2 regions of the Pedobacter sp. D749 genome follow, and region 1 is predicted to be linked to the other one. Evidence: riboswitches for the same ligand, from Rfam matches in the RefSeq annotation. Region 1 holds a riboswitch; the other holds the start of a gene.

Region 1 (7,987 bases):
AAAATAGTTTATTTCCGTTCGACTGATGGGAAGCCAAAAGAAGACCGTAATCCAACTGTGGTATTGGCTTCAGCAAGCCAGAATTTAATTAGTAATGCTGGTATTCTCGATCATAAGGCAAAGTATCCTTACGAACAGAGTATTGTTACTAAACCTGCGCAAATTTTGTTTCAGGTTGCCGATTTAGATACAGATAAACAAATTGCGACTGCTGATAGCCTTGCAATTGGTAAGCAGGCTTTTGAGTTGGGTAACGAAACCAAAGTGATTTTGGGTTATACCTGCAAAAAGGCAACTACAGTTGTTAACTCTAATCGGATAGACTTATGGTATACAACTGATGCCGGAATAAAAGCTGCGCCAACCAATTTAGGCCAGAACCTTGGTTTGGTTTTAGAGCAGGTGCGCAATGGCAATAGCTTTATAACTGCTGTAAAAATCGGGGAAGTTAAAAATTCGAAACCGGTCGATCTCCAAAAAATAAGCGCTAAGCTAACAGATGGATTAACGTATAAAGATTTGCTTTGGAAAAGCCGGTTTACCACGCTAAGTGTTTTTAATAATGAAACGATTAATTTTATAGATAAACCACAATCGAACGATTCTGTATTCCGATTTGCAGGAGGAACTGTGATTGCCAGGAAAGTTAAATTTCCCGAATACCAGTCCAATCCTAATGTTTTTGTCGATTTAACCGAGCAATCTAACGGCGATGCTTACGATAGAACAGGATCGGTATTTATTATCCCGACTGATAAACAGATCAGTTTAATGGATGCACTTAAAAATTCTGTTAAAGACCTGCCTGTTTATGATAATGGCAACGGGAAGAAATACCAGGGCGTTGTTGCCACAGCAAATTATAATCCGGTTATAGAATTAATGCGCTTTTTTACTCCTTTTGGTGTTGGTAAATACAATACTTTAAAATTGAAGGATAAAAATTGGGCGGATAAAGTTTATTACAGACAGGATGTTTCAGAATTGTTTCCGCTGGTAAATGGAAAAGAAGTTTGGATAGCTGTTTTTATTGGTAACTATGATAAAGGTGGACATAAAGTTTCTTTAAATATAACACTGCATAATGGTGGAAGTGCAAAAGAAGCCAAAGAAGTGATTTTGCCTTTATTTAACTCGACTAATGTAATGGAAATGGCCGGACAAGAATATGCAACCATGTTTAGCAGCGATAAAGGATTGGAAGTTTCTTTTACCTTAACCAAAGACCTAAAAAATGCTAAACTGCGTTACATTACAACAGGCCATGGTGGCTGGGGTAATGGCGATGAGTTTGTGCCACGGAAAAATACCATCTGGCTGGATGAGAAAGAAACCTTCGCTTTTACACCATGGCGGCAGGATTGCGGTTCTTACCGCTTATCGAATCCTGCATCCGGAAATTTTGAAACTGGTCTTTCCTCGTCGGATTTAAGCCGTTCTAACTGGTGCCCAGGCACAGTTACCAATCCGGAGTGGATTAGTTTAGGAGATTTAAAGGCCGGACCACATACCATAAAAGTAACCATCCCGATGGGTAAACCAGAAGGCGGCAGCTCAAGTGCATGGAATGTTTCGGGCGTGTTGTTGGGGGTGGAATAACCAAATGATTTGTCATCCTGAACGCAGTGAAGGATCTTTTTCTTGCCTCTTTTTACCATGTAAGGCATTTAAGTTAATATAAGCTCAAATGAACAGATTTTTTGTTGCTCGTTCCTAAGCGCTTGGTTTTATCTTATGCATCCTGCAGCCCTAAATAGCAGCACAAAACTATCTTTCTAAACCGGATTGAAGAGGAGATCCTTTTTTGCGGCCATGAGCAGTGGGGCATGAGGACAAAAAAGATCGTACCGGAAAGCCAGAGTAACGCTTAACAAAACTTACGGAACCTGCTTTCCAAATCAACATAAACAAATTTAGATTTCTGGAGGTGAGACACCAGCCGATAGGATAATATTATTTTCTAGAGATGGGTACCCAGCGATCGTCATTTCGAGTGGAGTACAACGCAGTTGAGAAATCTATCTGGATAGATCTCTCCGTTCCACTTCGTTTCAGTCGAGATGACGACTTTTTAGATCTCAAAATGTGAATAACCTCTCTTCACTCTGTGTAATCATTTTTATTATATTTACGGCTGCCAATTTTTGTAAATAAATGAGTGAAGAATTAGATCAAAACGTAAACGAAGAGCACAAACATACCATAACCCCAATCAACGGTTTATACGAAAACTGGTTTCTCGATTATGCGTCTTATGTAATTCTCGACAGGGCAGTTCCACACATTAACGATGGTTTAAAGCCCGTTCAACGACGCATTATGCACTCTTTGAAAGAGATGGATGACGGGCGTTTCAACAAAGCAGCCAACGTAATCGGTAATACCATGAAATATCACCCGCATGGTGATGCATCTATTGGCGATGCAATGGTACAGATTGGTCAAAAGGATTTATTAATTGATATGCAGGGTAACTGGGGCGATCCGGTTACTGGCGATAGTGCTGCTGCACCCCGTTATATTGAGGCACGTTTATCAAAATTTGCCAACGATGTGGTGTTTAACCCAGATACTACCGAATGGCAGTTAAGTTATGATGGGCGTAACAACGAACCGATCACTTTACCGGTAAAATTCCCTTTGTTATTGGCACAAGGGGCTGAGGGTATTGCCGTGGGTTTGGCTACCAAGGTAATGCCGCACAATTTTATCGAATTACTGGATGCCTCGATAGAAGCGCTTAAAGGGGTGCGCCCTAATATATTGCCCGATTTTTTTACGGGCGGAATGGCCGATTTCTCGAATTATAATGAAGGGCAGCGTGGAGGTAAAATCCGCGTTCGTGCGAAAATAACGGAGAAGGATAAAAAGACTTTGGTGATTACCGAAGTTCCGTTCAGCACCACAACGGGTTCTGTTATCGATAGTATTTTATCTGCCAATGATAAAGGCAAAATCAAGATTAAAAAGATTGAGGATAACACGGCGGCCAATGTAGAAATTGTAGTGCACCTGGCACCGGGTATTTCGCCTGATGTAACCATTGATGCATTGTATGCCTTTACGGCCTGTGAGGTGTCGATTTCGCCAAATACATGTATTATCCAGGGTGATAAGCCGCTCTTTTTGAGTGTGAACGATATCCTGATTGAAAATACTAAACACACTAAATATTTATTAAAGAGAGAGCTGGAGATTCGCTTGCACGAGTTGCAGGAGAAAATTTTCTTTAGTTCGTTACTTAAAATATTTATTCAGGAGGGGATGTACAAAAATCCTGAATATGAAAACTCATCCAATTTTGATACCGTAGTTGAGGTATTACATATTTTATTCGATCCGTTTAAACCATCGCTTTACCGCGAAATATTACCTGAGGATTTTAAGAAACTGATTGATAAGCCAATGAGTAGCATCACCCGTTTTGATGTGAAAAAGGCCGATGAGCAGATGAAAAACCTGGAAGATGAGATTAAAGTCGTTAAAAACCATTTAAAACATCTTACCGATTATGCAATTGCCTGGTACCAGAAATTATTGAGTAAATATGGAAAAGGAAGGGAGCGTAAAACCGAAATCCGTTTATTCGATCGGGTAGAAGCATCGAAAGTTGCATTAGCGAACGTGAAACTGTACATGAACCGTGAGGACGGATTTATCGGTTCTGGTTTGCGTAAGGATGAATTTGTGGCTGATTGTTCGGATATAGACGAGGTAATTGTTTTCCGCGAAGATGGTAAATGTATCATCACTAAGGTGGCTGATAAGACCTTTGTAGGTAAAGGCATTATTCATGCCCAGGTGTTTAAGAAAAACGACGAGCGTACCATTTACAATATGGTTTATAAGGATGGTGCCAGCGGTACGTCGTATATTAAAAGGTTTGCCGTAGTTGGGGTAACACGCGATAAGGAATACGATTTAACCAAAGGATCGAAAGGCTCAAAGGTTTTATATTTTACTGCCAACCCGAATGGTGAGGCGGAAATTGTGAATGTTGCCTTGAAACCGCATTCTAAATTGCGTAAACTTCAGTTCGATCAGGATTTTGCAGAAGTGGCCATTAAAGGACGTGGATCGCAGGGAAATATTATTTCAAAATACCCGGTTAAAAAAATCATTCTGAAGAGTAAAGGCGTTTCTACCTTATCGGGTCTTAAAATCTGGTACGATGATTTATTAAAACGCTTAAATGTTGATGGCCGTGGAAAATACCTGGGTGAATTTGATGGCGATGACCGTATTTTGCAGGTACATAAAGATGGTTACTACGAGTTAAGTTCTTTCGAACTGAGCAATCACTTTGATGACGGATTAATCCTGATTCAGAAGTTCGATCCTGAACAGATTTTTGCCGCTGTTCATTTTGAAGGCAAAGCGCAGAACTATTATATCAAACGTTTTGCATTCGAACTGCAAGCTAACGGAAGGAAAACCATTTTTATAAGCGAGGAGCAGAAATCGAAGTTGCTGTACCTTACTTCAAATCCGGCAGCGAAAATTATTGTTGATGTTTTAAAGGGCAAAACCCAGATTCCGGAAACGTTGGATTTAACCTTAGCTGAATTGATTGATGTTAAAGGATTAAAAGCAAATGGTAATCGGTTATCTCCACATGATGTACAGAAAGTGGTATTAGAAGAACCTGAAGTGGTTGTTGAAGAAACTGAAGAAACCAGTGTTGAGGAAAATGAGGATGATGGCATAACGGCTAATGAGGCGGTTAGTAATGAAGAAGCGGCAACTGATACTGAAGCCAATGATGCTACAATTACGGATGAAGCTGTTGCAACGCAGCCAAAACCTAAATTTGAACGTGCAGAAACACCTGTAGTTAAAGCGCATAAGCCAGAGGTAAAAGAAAAACCTGTTGCAGTAGAAAAGCCAGTAGTAGAAAAAACAAAGCCAGCAGCCGAACCTGTTAAAAAGGAAGAGGTTAAAACCGAAGAGAAACCTGAGGTTGAAGAAAAACCTGCTAAAAAGATAGATTTCGAAATTACCAATCCGGATGATATTGATATTGACGATAAGGGACAGTTGGGCTTGTTTTAAATAGACTTGAGAGTTGTCAACTTTAAAGGCCTGGTGGCAAGAAAGTTGACAACTCTTCGTATTTCAACCAAAACATTTCATTTTTAAAGCTATATTTGCCATGCTCAAAGGGGTGCTTTTTGATGTTGCAATTTCTGTTGCCATCAATTTGCTGAGATTATACCCATTTAGAGGTTTAAGCCAAGAGGTTTAAGGTATAGGGTTTAACCTTACGCCCTATACCTCAAACCTTACACCTTCTAATGAACCTGATGCGGGTAATGCCGCCGTAGGAAGAGGTTAAATTTACAAAACTGTTTCGCCCTGAAAACAGTAGCTAATTGTTTTTTACCGGCTGCAAAGCAAATTATTGTAAATGAATTTTCAAGATTGGTTTAAGCTTTTTCAGGAGCAGATTTTACACACCTCATTAATCGAATGGCTGGCTGTTGGTTTTGGCGTATCTGAAGTTTTATTGGCGAGGAAAAATAATATCTGGCTTTATCCAACCGGGATCATTTCTATATTATTGGTGATGAGCTTATTATACAAAGCGAATTTATATGCAGAAATTGTACTTAATGTTTATTATTTGGTAATGAGCGTGTATGGTTGGCTAATTTGGAAAAATCAGGAAAATCATCACCATATGGAGGTTCTATGGTCAACAAGAAAAGAATTACTTATAGCTGTTTTAATTTCTGTAATAGGATTCGGAATTTTCTACACCGCTCTAATCAATTTGCCTGAACATTTTGTAATTGCTAAAATAGATATTTTCTTTACCAAATCAGATGTTCCAATCGCAGATGCCTTTGTTTCTGCTACTGCCTGGGCAGGCATGTGGCTGTTGGCCAAACGCAAAATAGAAAACTGGATATTCCTGAATATTTCGAATATTGTGGCCATTCCGTTGCTATTTCATAAAAAGCTTCCGCTTATGGCCTGTTTAACTACGTTTTTGTTCGTCGTAGCTATATTTGGATTTTTTGACTGGAACAAAATCATTAAAAAAACAAGCTCAAGTTGGCTTAATTAGATTCTACACAAAAAAAACATGAGTGAAACATTAGCAACTACCTGGCAGGAAAAAGTAAAAGCTTATGCCGCACTTTCTGAAAAAATGGGTAAACTTCATCCCGAAATTTTAGAACTGGCTTATCAGGAAAATTGGTTTAAACTTTTTGTGCCTGAAATTTATGGAGGATCAAACAAAAAACTCCCTGAAATTTTAAGACTGGAAGAAGAATTAGCAGAAGCCGACGGAAGTTTAGGCTGGACCATTACACTTTGTGCCGGTGCAGGCTGGTTTGCAGGGTTTTTAAATCCCGAATTGGCTGCAGAGATTTTTGCTAATCCCGAAGTTTGTTTTGCCGGAAGTGGTGCTGTTGGTGGTGTGGCCATTAAAACGCAAACTGGTTATCTGCTCAATGGAAAATGGAGTTATGCCAGTGGTGCATTACATGCTACTATATTTACTGCTAACTGTACAATTAAAAACGAAAATGGGGATGACATTTTGGATGAAAACGGAGAACCGGAAATTAAGTCATTCATCCTTAAAAAAGAGGAAGTAAATATTTTACCTGGTTGGTCTTACTTTGGTTTAATAGCCACAGGGAGCCATGCTTTTGAAGTTTGCGATTTAAAGGTTGAAGAAAATCGTGCCTTTAAAATTAACCAGCAAATTGAAGTGGCCGATTCTGGCTTTGACTATCCCTTTTTGCAACTCGCAGAAACCACGTTAACGGTAAATAGTTTAGGAATGACCAATCATTTTATTAAGCTGGTAGAGCAATCATTTTACTCCCGTTCCGGGTTAGGTAGATATAGCGAAGCACAAATTTTGTTTTTTAATCATGAACTTAACCGCTGCAAAGAAGAAGTGTTAAGCCTTCGTGCAAAATTCTATCATACTTTTGATGCGTCCTGGAATCAGTTAATGAGTAATGGAGAAATTGCTGATGACAAATTAAGCGAGGTAAGTTCAATAAGCCGTAAATTGGCCCATGCCTGTTGGAAATCGGCAGCTACTTTATTTCCATACTGTGGCCTAGAGGCTGCAAAGAAGGAATCAGAAATTAACAGGGTTTGGAGAGATATTCATACGGCAAGCCAGCATGCTTTACTTACTTTTGAAATTTAATTATTCCAAAAGCTCTGTTTTAATTTTATCTCTAAAATCAGTAGCAAACTTATTCAGTTTTGGTTGTATTACAAATGCGCAATAAGGTTTTCCCTGGTTGTTGCTAAAATAGTTCTGATGGTAGTCTTCAGCCTCATAAAATTCGGCTACAGGACAAACTTCTGTTGTAATGGGCTTGTCGAAAATTTGCTGTTTGGTTAAATCTTCGATCATTTTCTCCGTCAGTTTTCTCTGATCTTCATTTTTGTAAAACACTACCGATCTGTATTGCGTACCCACATCATTACCCTGTCTATTTTGGGTTGTTGGATTGTGGGTTTTAAAGAATACCAATAACAACTCACTAAACGAAATTACGTTCTCGTCAAACGTAATTTGAATTACTTCTGCGTGTCCGGTATTGCCATTACAAATTTCCATATAAGTAGGATGCTTTAAATCTCCTCCCATGTAGCCTGATGTAACCTGGCTTACCCCATTCAATGTCTGAAAAACGGCTTCGGTGCACCAAAAACAGCCTCCGCCAAATGTTGCTATTTGCATATTCTACATTATATAAAATCTGTTCCAATTTTTAGATCAATCAAAAAAAAGACATTTTTTTGATATTACAGTATAGTTAAAGATTAAATTATTCCTGGGTGTTTTAAGGAGGACATGTTTTGTATGAAACCTAATAATCTTCTCTTAAATATACGCAAAGACATTTAATATTCCCCTAATTTTTGAAAGTCGCGACGCTACAACTAGATAGAAAAGATTCCAATAAACGCTGGTTTTAGCATCTCGCAAAGAAATTTATTATTTTCT
Region 2 (7,987 bases), 1.3 Mb from region 1:
ACGCCATAATCGCAGCCTTTACTTTTACATTTGATAATTTGGTTAAATCTATCGCCATAGCTTCTGATCTTGTTTTGAGGGAAAGTAAATTTGCGGATAATAAAACAAACGGGGTATTAAGCTTTAAGCCGTGATCAAAATTAATAAAAAAGATATTTTTAAAGCCCATCTTTTTACTAATTTAGCTTGTCATGATAACTCTCGAAAACGACTATATAAAAGTTAGCCTGGCGGCTAAAGGCGCAGAACTTCAAGGTTTATTTAGCAAAGAAACCAAGCTGGAATATTTATGGAATGCCAACCCAAAGTATTGGGCAAAACATAGCCCGGTTTTATTTCCCATAGTTGGCTCATTAAAAAATAACAGTTTTAACTATGAAGGTAAAAATTATGAGTTACCCAGGCATGGATTTGCCCGCGACCATATATTCAGTTTCGAAAAAATAAGTGAAAACGAAGCTGTTTTTACGTTAACCCAAAATGAAGATACGTTAAAAGTATATCCCTTTGATTTCGAGCTGAAACTGAGGTACCGGCTAATCGGCAGGAAACTGAATTTAACTTATGAGGTAAGAAATACGGGTACTGCCGAACTTCTATTTTCCATTGGTGCGCATCCGGCATTTGCGGTACCAAACACGCCAAATACCGTTTACGAAGATTACTATCTGGCTTTTAATGCTGATGAGAAATTAAGCTATTGGAAACTTGAAGATGGCCTGGTGGCCGATGAAACCAAAAATATCGAGCTTAATGCACATCAGCTAAAGCTTAAACATGATTTGTTTTATAACGATGCGTTGGTTTTTAAAACCCTGCAAAGCAACTGCATTAGTTTGCTCAACACTAAAAATGATTATGGCCTCCATTTCCATTTTGAAGATTTTCCATTTTTTGGAATATGGGCGGCAACCGATGCGCCATTTGTATGTTTAGAGCCTTGGTGCGGAGTTGCTGATGGCGTTAACCACGATCAGGAATTAACCCACAAAGAGGGCATAATAAAGCTTGATCCAGGCAAAAACTGGTCGCGCTTTTGGGAAGTAGAGTGTTTTTAAACTAGTTTTTTATTGATTGGTTTATTTATCAAAGTAACGTGCAGTGCTTTATCTGGTTAAGATTTTTTTCCTACTAAAGCGATAACCTGCTTAATGTTTCTCTGGTTACCCCAAGATAAGATGCAATAAGGGTTTTCGGAATCCTTTGCTGTAAAGATGGATATTGGTTGCACCATTGTTTGTAACGCTCGCCGGCATTGTTACTCAATAAAGCCAATACCCGCTTTTGTAAAGCCATATTCCCTGTCGTATACTTTTTCCTGAAAAAATATTCCATTTTGCGTGAAGAGTCACAAAGCTTTTCCTTGTTTTCAAAAGAGATGGAAAGTGTTTCGGTATCTTCTATACAGTCTACATTTAAAGTGGCAGGCATGCCAGTATTAAAAGCATTTGGGTCTGAAAACCACCATTCTTCCATGGCCAACTGTAAAATATATTCTTTTCCTTCATTATCGGTATATGAAGATTTTACGATGCCTTTCACAACAAAATGTTCCTGGCTGGCCACATCACCCGCCTGGATAATGTACTGATGTTTTTTGTATTTCCGTTTGGTAAAAAAAGATGCAGCATGTTCAAATTCTTCATCTGTTAAACAGATAATCTGGTGAATGTGTGCTCTTAAAAAATCTAATTCCATGTTTATTATGCAAACAAATGTACTCTTTATTGCAGATTTTTAAACCCAACACACTTGTTTTGATCAAATATCGGCGTGATAATCATCACATTAAAATAGTGATATATGTCCTTTACAAAAATTTGTGCTTGCATTATGTTTGCAGCACACAACACACAAATGAAACTTAAATTATTAGCCTTAATCGCCGTATCATCATCTTTAATTTGCCTAAAGGCACATGCCCAGAGTTTAGCAAAAATGAACTGGTTTAACGAACCCGAAAAATGGGAAATTAAAGATAAAAATACCTTTAGCTTGTTCGTTCCTGCAAAAACCGATTATTGGCGCATTTCGCATTATGGTTTTACGGTTGATGATGCCCCTTTTTATTATGCTACTTATGGTGGCGAATTCGAGGTAAAAGTGAAAATTACCGGAAATTATGTAACCACGTTTGATCAAATGGGATTGATGCTTCGCATTAATGAAGAAGAATGGATTAAAGCAGGAGTTGAATTTGTTAATGGGAAACAAAATGTAAGCGCCGTTGTAACGCATAAAACGAGCGACTGGAGCGTGGTAGAATTGGAGAAAGCACCTGCATCAATCTGGATGAAAGCGATTAGAAAACTAGATGCAGTAGAAATTTTCTATTCATTTGATGATAAAAAATATACCATGCTGCGTACCTGTTATTTTAAAGATAATGCCCCGGTAATGGTTGGCCTTGTGGCTGCATGCCCTGATGGGAAAGGTTTTAACGCTACATTCGAAAATTTTAAAGTTACGCCTACGCCAGATCAGCGCAGGTTGGATTGGGCAAAAAAACAACAGAATTAATGAGACTCACCCGTACCGTCATTTTGAGCGATTGCAACGCAGTTAAGAACCCGAAGGCTCAGCGAACTAAATCTATCTAAAGCGTATTTTTTGACTTAGATCTCTCCATTTCGCTGCGCTCCAGTCGAGATGACGCGAAGATTCCCTCCTGCGCGAGAATCACGACCTTTCTAGTAATTTTGATTAAATCTGAGCCAACTGATCAACCAAATCCTGAAAACCTGGTCGCTCTAAAGGCACTGTAGCCAAACAGGCATCTTTAAGTTCACTGATCATTTTATAAACTTCCTCACTTACTTCTTCGTTTTTTAAAGAAAGTAAATCATCAAGCAGATAACCATAAGCGCTTACTTCTATCCGTTCCAGTACCTTAGCCGTTTCAGTAGAAGTTTTATCGTAAAAACTGGCTGCACCAAAATCGCCGAATAAAGTACTGCCTTCATCATCAATTAAAGTATTGTGCGCATATAAATCGCCATGCATAATGCCCGCTTTATGTAATTGAGCAGCCAATGAAGCAATGGTTTTAGCAATACCGATGATCTGTTTTTCAGAAAGTTTTCTGTCAGTAGGAAAAACATCCTTTGTACAGCTTTCTAAACTTGGCGGATTGCCAAGATTGTAAAAATGATTCGGAATCAGATCCATTACCAAGCCTTTTTTATCATCCGGATGGTGCGTAATCCGTCCGATCAGGTTAACCAAACCCGGATGGTAGCCTGCAGCAATATAGGCCGTCATTTCATCTTCGGGCAGGCCATCGCTGGTAACATTTCCCTTAAATATTTTAACGGCTACTTCAGTAGTTTCTTCTCCAATTGTTCTGTTGGCTTTCGAAATGACACCCGATGCACCCTCACCTAACAAATGGCTGATTTCCAAATCGTGCCAATGGATTAATGAAAGTGTTTCTACAGCCGGCGTTTTACTAAAGTTATTGCCTGAAAATGCAACCCACGAAAGTTTTGGCAGTTGCGTAATCCATTGCGGCAATTCCTGCAATTTATTCGCCGCAATCCGCAATAATGCTAAATTCTGGCAATTGCTCAATTCATCGGGCAATTGCGCCAAACGGTTTCCCGAAAGCATCAGTTTTTGCATCCTTTTGCAAAGGCCAATTTCCTTAGGCAATTCAGCAATATTGTTATTGGTTAAAATTAACCAGTGTAAATTCGGGTTGATCGACTTCGGTGGTACCATTTCAATCTGGTTGGATTTAAAACCAACAATATCCAGCGAAGGGCAATCGCCCAGTACTTCTGGTAAAATCGTGAAAAGGTTTTCGGAACAGAAAAAAATCTTCAACTTCTTTAAACTGCCAAAATCGGCAGGCAAGGCACTTAGCTTATTAAAAGATAAATCCAGCACTTCCAAAGTATCGGCCAACTCGAATATTTCCATTGGAAACTCGGTCAGGTTTTCAGAAAGCTTTAAAGATACTGCTCCTTTAAGTTCGCCACTTTGTAGTGCTAACAGGTTTTGCATAGGTGTGCTGGTTTCTAGTTAAGACAACGAAGATAGAGGTTTTTCTTAAGTCGGGGTTGATCAACGCTTAATCCCACATGCGTTCTTAATTCCTAAGGGACAATTTATTTAATTTGAGCCATATAAGACATAAAAGGATCATATAAGCTCAATATCCTTAAATGTTCTTCAATGTCTTATATGGTAAAAACTTTACGCCCTTCGCGTATCTCTCTATGCGCTTTGCAGTTAAAAAAATGGAAAATGTAAGATGGATGATGGAATTGATTCTGCTCTACCATTTATTAACCCATTTAAACAACTATCATTCACTCTCTATATTACAAAAAAACTAAATAGATTTCATCTATATATACACCTCCTCTACAACTTAAAACCAATACGTAACAACAATTAACCCTAGCGCATCTTTCTAACACCATAGCCCAATTTATTTTTTAATTTGCATTAGAAATTTAATCGCATATATTTACAAAAAACTTTAGGGGTGCCTACGTGCTGAGAAATACCCTTTGAACCTGATGCAGTTAGTACTGCCGAAGGGAAAAGTGAAAGCAATCTTAATATTGCTTTCTTTTCGACCTCCATTTTGGGGCAATCTCTATAGTTTTTCCAATTTTTTAAAATATGGAAGTAACTATAAACAATCAAAACTATCTGCTTAACGAGGCCTGTTCCATCGAACAGATGCTTGCTGATGTCATTTCAACCGAAACAAATGGCCTTGCCATAGCCGTTAACCAAACCATCATTTCCAAATCTGTTTGGGATAAGCATGTGCTAAACCCAGGTGATCAGATTATACTCATTAAAGCCACTCAGGGAGGCTAATGTAGAATTATTGAATGATTGAGTGAGAGAATGGAAGGTCTAACCTACTCATTCAATATTCAATCATTCAATAATTCATTCACTCAACTATTCAATCATCCTAATATGAAAAAAGAAAAAACACCAAACCAGGAAGTCATCAGCCGCAGTCCATTTCCGGCTTCACGCAAAATATTTGTACCGGGCAAAATTCATAATATCCAGGTCGCCATGCGCGAAATCAGCTTAACGGAAACCAAAATTCACAACGGATTTGGCCTGACCGAACCCAATCCACCCGTAACCGTGTATGATACCAGTGGCCCTTATACCGACCCGAATGCGGTTATTGATGTAAGGAAAGGAATTCCGAGATTAAGGGAGCAATGGATTAAAGACAGACAGGATGTAACACAGCTTGATCAATTATCTTCTGCTTACGGGCAACAACGCCTCGCGGATGATAAACTCAATGCTTTACGCTTTAACTATACCAATAAACCTTATAAAGCCCAGCCGGGTGCGAATGTATCGCAGATGCATTATGCAAAAAAAGGCATCATTACAGCCGAAATGGAATACATTGCCATCAGGGAAAACCAGCAGATCGAACTGTTAAATGCGCAATTGGGCGATCAGCACGAGGTAATGAACCACCAGCACCAGGGCAATAGTTTTGGTGCCAACACCCCAAAAGGCTACATCACACCCGAATTTGTAAGGGCAGAGGTAGCCGCGGGCAGGGCAGTAATCCCCTGCAATATCAACCATCCTGAATTGGAACCGATGATTATTGGTCGTAATTTCCTGGTGAAAATCAATGCCAATATTGGCAATTCCGCGGTTACTTCTACCATCGAAGAAGAAGTAGAAAAAGCCGTGTGGGCCTGCCGTTGGGGTGCCGACACCATTATGGACCTTTCTACAGGGAAAAATATTCATGAAACCCGCGAATGGATTATCCGCAATTCGCCGGTGCCCATCGGTACCGTTCCAATTTATCAGGCCCTGGAAAAGGTAAACGGCAAAGCCGAAGACCTCACTTGGGAAATCTTCCGTGATACGTTGATTGAGCAGGCCGAACAAGGCGTCGATTATTTTACCATCCATGCCGGGGTACTGCTTCGTTATGTGCCATTAACGGCGAAAAGAATTACCGGAATTGTTTCTCGTGGCGGATCGATCATGGCGAAATGGTGTTTGGCACATCATAAAGAAAACTTCCTTTATACCCATTTTGAAGAAATCTGTGAGATCATGAAAGCTTACGATGTGGCTTTCTCTTTAGGTGATGGTTTAAGGCCAGGTTGTATTGCCGATGCCAACGATGCTGCACAGTTTTCGGAGCTCGAAACGCTTGGCGAACTCACTAAAATTGCCTGGAAACACGATGTACAAACGATTATCGAAGGGCCAGGACATGTACCCATGCACCTGATTAAAGCGAATATGGAAAAGCAGCTTGACCATTGTGGTGAAGCACCCTTTTATACTTTAGGCCCTTTAACTATCGATATCGCACCCGGTTATGATCACATTACTTCAGCCATTGGTGCCGCGATGATTGGCTGGTTTGGAACAGCGATGCTCTGTTATGTAACGCCGAAAGAACATTTAGGCTTACCAAATAAAAAAGATGTAAAAGATGGTGTAATTACCTATAAAATTGCAGCCCATGCGGCTGATTTGGCTAAAGGTCACCCCGGTGCACAATACCGTGATAATGCTTTGAGTAAAGCGAGATTCGAGTTTAGGTGGGAAGACCAGTTTAATTTATCGCTCGATCCGGATACCGCAAAAGAATTCCATGATGAAACCTTGCCGGCAGAAGGTGCCAAAATTGCACATTTCTGCTCCATGTGCGGCCCAAATTTCTGTTCGATGAAAATTACACAAGATGTGCGTGAGTATGCTGCAAAACAAGGAGTAGCTGCATACGAGGCTTTGGCCAAAGGAATGGAGGAAAAATCGAAAGAATTTACTGAAAAAGGAAGCGAAATTTACTCTTAACGATATGGAACTGATCGTAATCGCCAAACCAACCGTTTTTAAAGAAGAAAGTAACCTAATCAACCAGCTTTTCGAAGCCGGTTTACAGGTTTTTCACCTACGCAAAGAAAACGTTGATAAGGCAGCATACCAGAAGATCATTGAAGGAATTTCATCTGAATACCATCCAAGGATTGCTTTACATCATTTCCATTCGCTTGCTAACGATTATAATATCCAGCGGATCCACCATAGAGAAAATTTCAGGAAGGAAAGGGATAATGTGGAATTGCCAGAAAATAAGATCTTCAGCACTTCTATCCATCACCTGGCTGATATGGAACAGATAAAGCAATACCAATACAGTTTCTTTGGCCCAGTGTTCAATAGCCTTTCCAAACCTGGTTATCAAGGTGTAATTCCGCCAGATTTCCGTTTGGAAAAACAACAAGCCACCCCGAAAATCATCGCACTTGGCGGTATCGGTTTAACCGAAATCGATCAGGTAAAAACAATGAATTTCGATGGTGTTGCGCTATTGGGGAGCATCTGGAATGATCCTTCCATAGCCCTAACTAATTTTAAAAAAGCCCGGGTTAAATGCCTTGCTTATGCTCAAAATTTAACAATACAACCATGATTCAGCCCTTACAATATATCTCGCAAGCCCCTAAATCAGGTACACACATCGATGCCATTGAGCAGGTGCTCAAGGCTGGTGGAAAGTGGATCCAGCTCAGAATTAAAAACCAGGCTGAAGCCGAAATCCTGCCTTTTGCAAAGGCTGCGCAGGCCTTATGCGAAAGTTATGGTGCCAAATTAATCATAAACGATTATCCGCACCTGGCAAAAGCCGTAAACAGTTATGGCGTACACTTAGGTTTACAGGATATGCCTATTCTGGAAGCCAGAAAAATTATTGGTAAACACCAGATTATCGGAGGCACGGCGAATACTTTCGAGCATATCCGGCAAAGGGTAGCTGAAGGAGCAGATTATATCGGTTTGGGGCCATTCAGGTTTACCCGTACTAAAGAAAACCTGAGCCCGATTGTAGGTTTAGCAGGTTACCAGGACTTAATGGAAAAAGTGAAGAATGCGGGGATCAGCACTCCCATTATAGCCATAGGAGGCATTGAAGCAGCAGATATTCCGGCTATACTCGAAACCGGAATTTACGGAA

Evidence for each region. A riboswitch is a leader RNA that binds a small molecule or an ion and turns the genes downstream of it on or off. The one in region 1 is predicted to bind thiamine pyrophosphate.
Region 2: it holds a riboswitch for thiamine pyrophosphate, as region 1 does, so the genes downstream of both, thiS (sulfur carrier protein ThiS) here and pnuC (nicotinamide riboside transporter PnuC) in region 1, are expected to answer to the same signal.

The regions. Positions count from the first base shown of each region.
Region 1 covers NZ_CP079218.1:3,841,183-3,849,169, reverse strand. Annotated here, with positions in the region: gene KYH19_RS15480 (PNGase F N-terminal domain-containing protein) at 1-1,599, shown strand, start outside; gene KYH19_RS15475 (DNA gyrase/topoisomerase IV subunit A) at 2,155-5,052, shown strand; TPP riboswitch at 5,274-5,345, shown strand; gene pnuC (nicotinamide riboside transporter PnuC) at 5,408-6,070, shown strand; gene KYH19_RS15465 (acyl-CoA dehydrogenase family protein) at 6,089-7,177, shown strand; gene msrA (peptide-methionine (S)-S-oxide reductase MsrA) at 7,178-7,720, opposite strand.
Region 2 covers NZ_CP079218.1:5,185,895-5,193,881, reverse strand. Annotated here, with positions in the region: gene KYH19_RS21320 (hypothetical protein) at 1-58, opposite strand, end outside; gene KYH19_RS21315 (aldose 1-epimerase family protein) at 192-1,058, shown strand; gene KYH19_RS21310 (Crp/Fnr family transcriptional regulator) at 1,132-1,698, opposite strand; gene KYH19_RS21305 (DUF1349 domain-containing protein) at 1,858-2,520, shown strand; gene KYH19_RS21300 (leucine-rich repeat-containing protein kinase family protein) at 2,704-4,005, opposite strand; TPP riboswitch at 4,479-4,567, shown strand; gene thiS (sulfur carrier protein ThiS) at 4,633-4,836, shown strand; gene thiC (phosphomethylpyrimidine synthase ThiC) at 4,867-6,825, shown strand; gene KYH19_RS21285 (thiamine phosphate synthase) at 6,830-7,444, shown strand; gene KYH19_RS21280 (thiamine phosphate synthase) at 7,441-7,987, shown strand, end outside.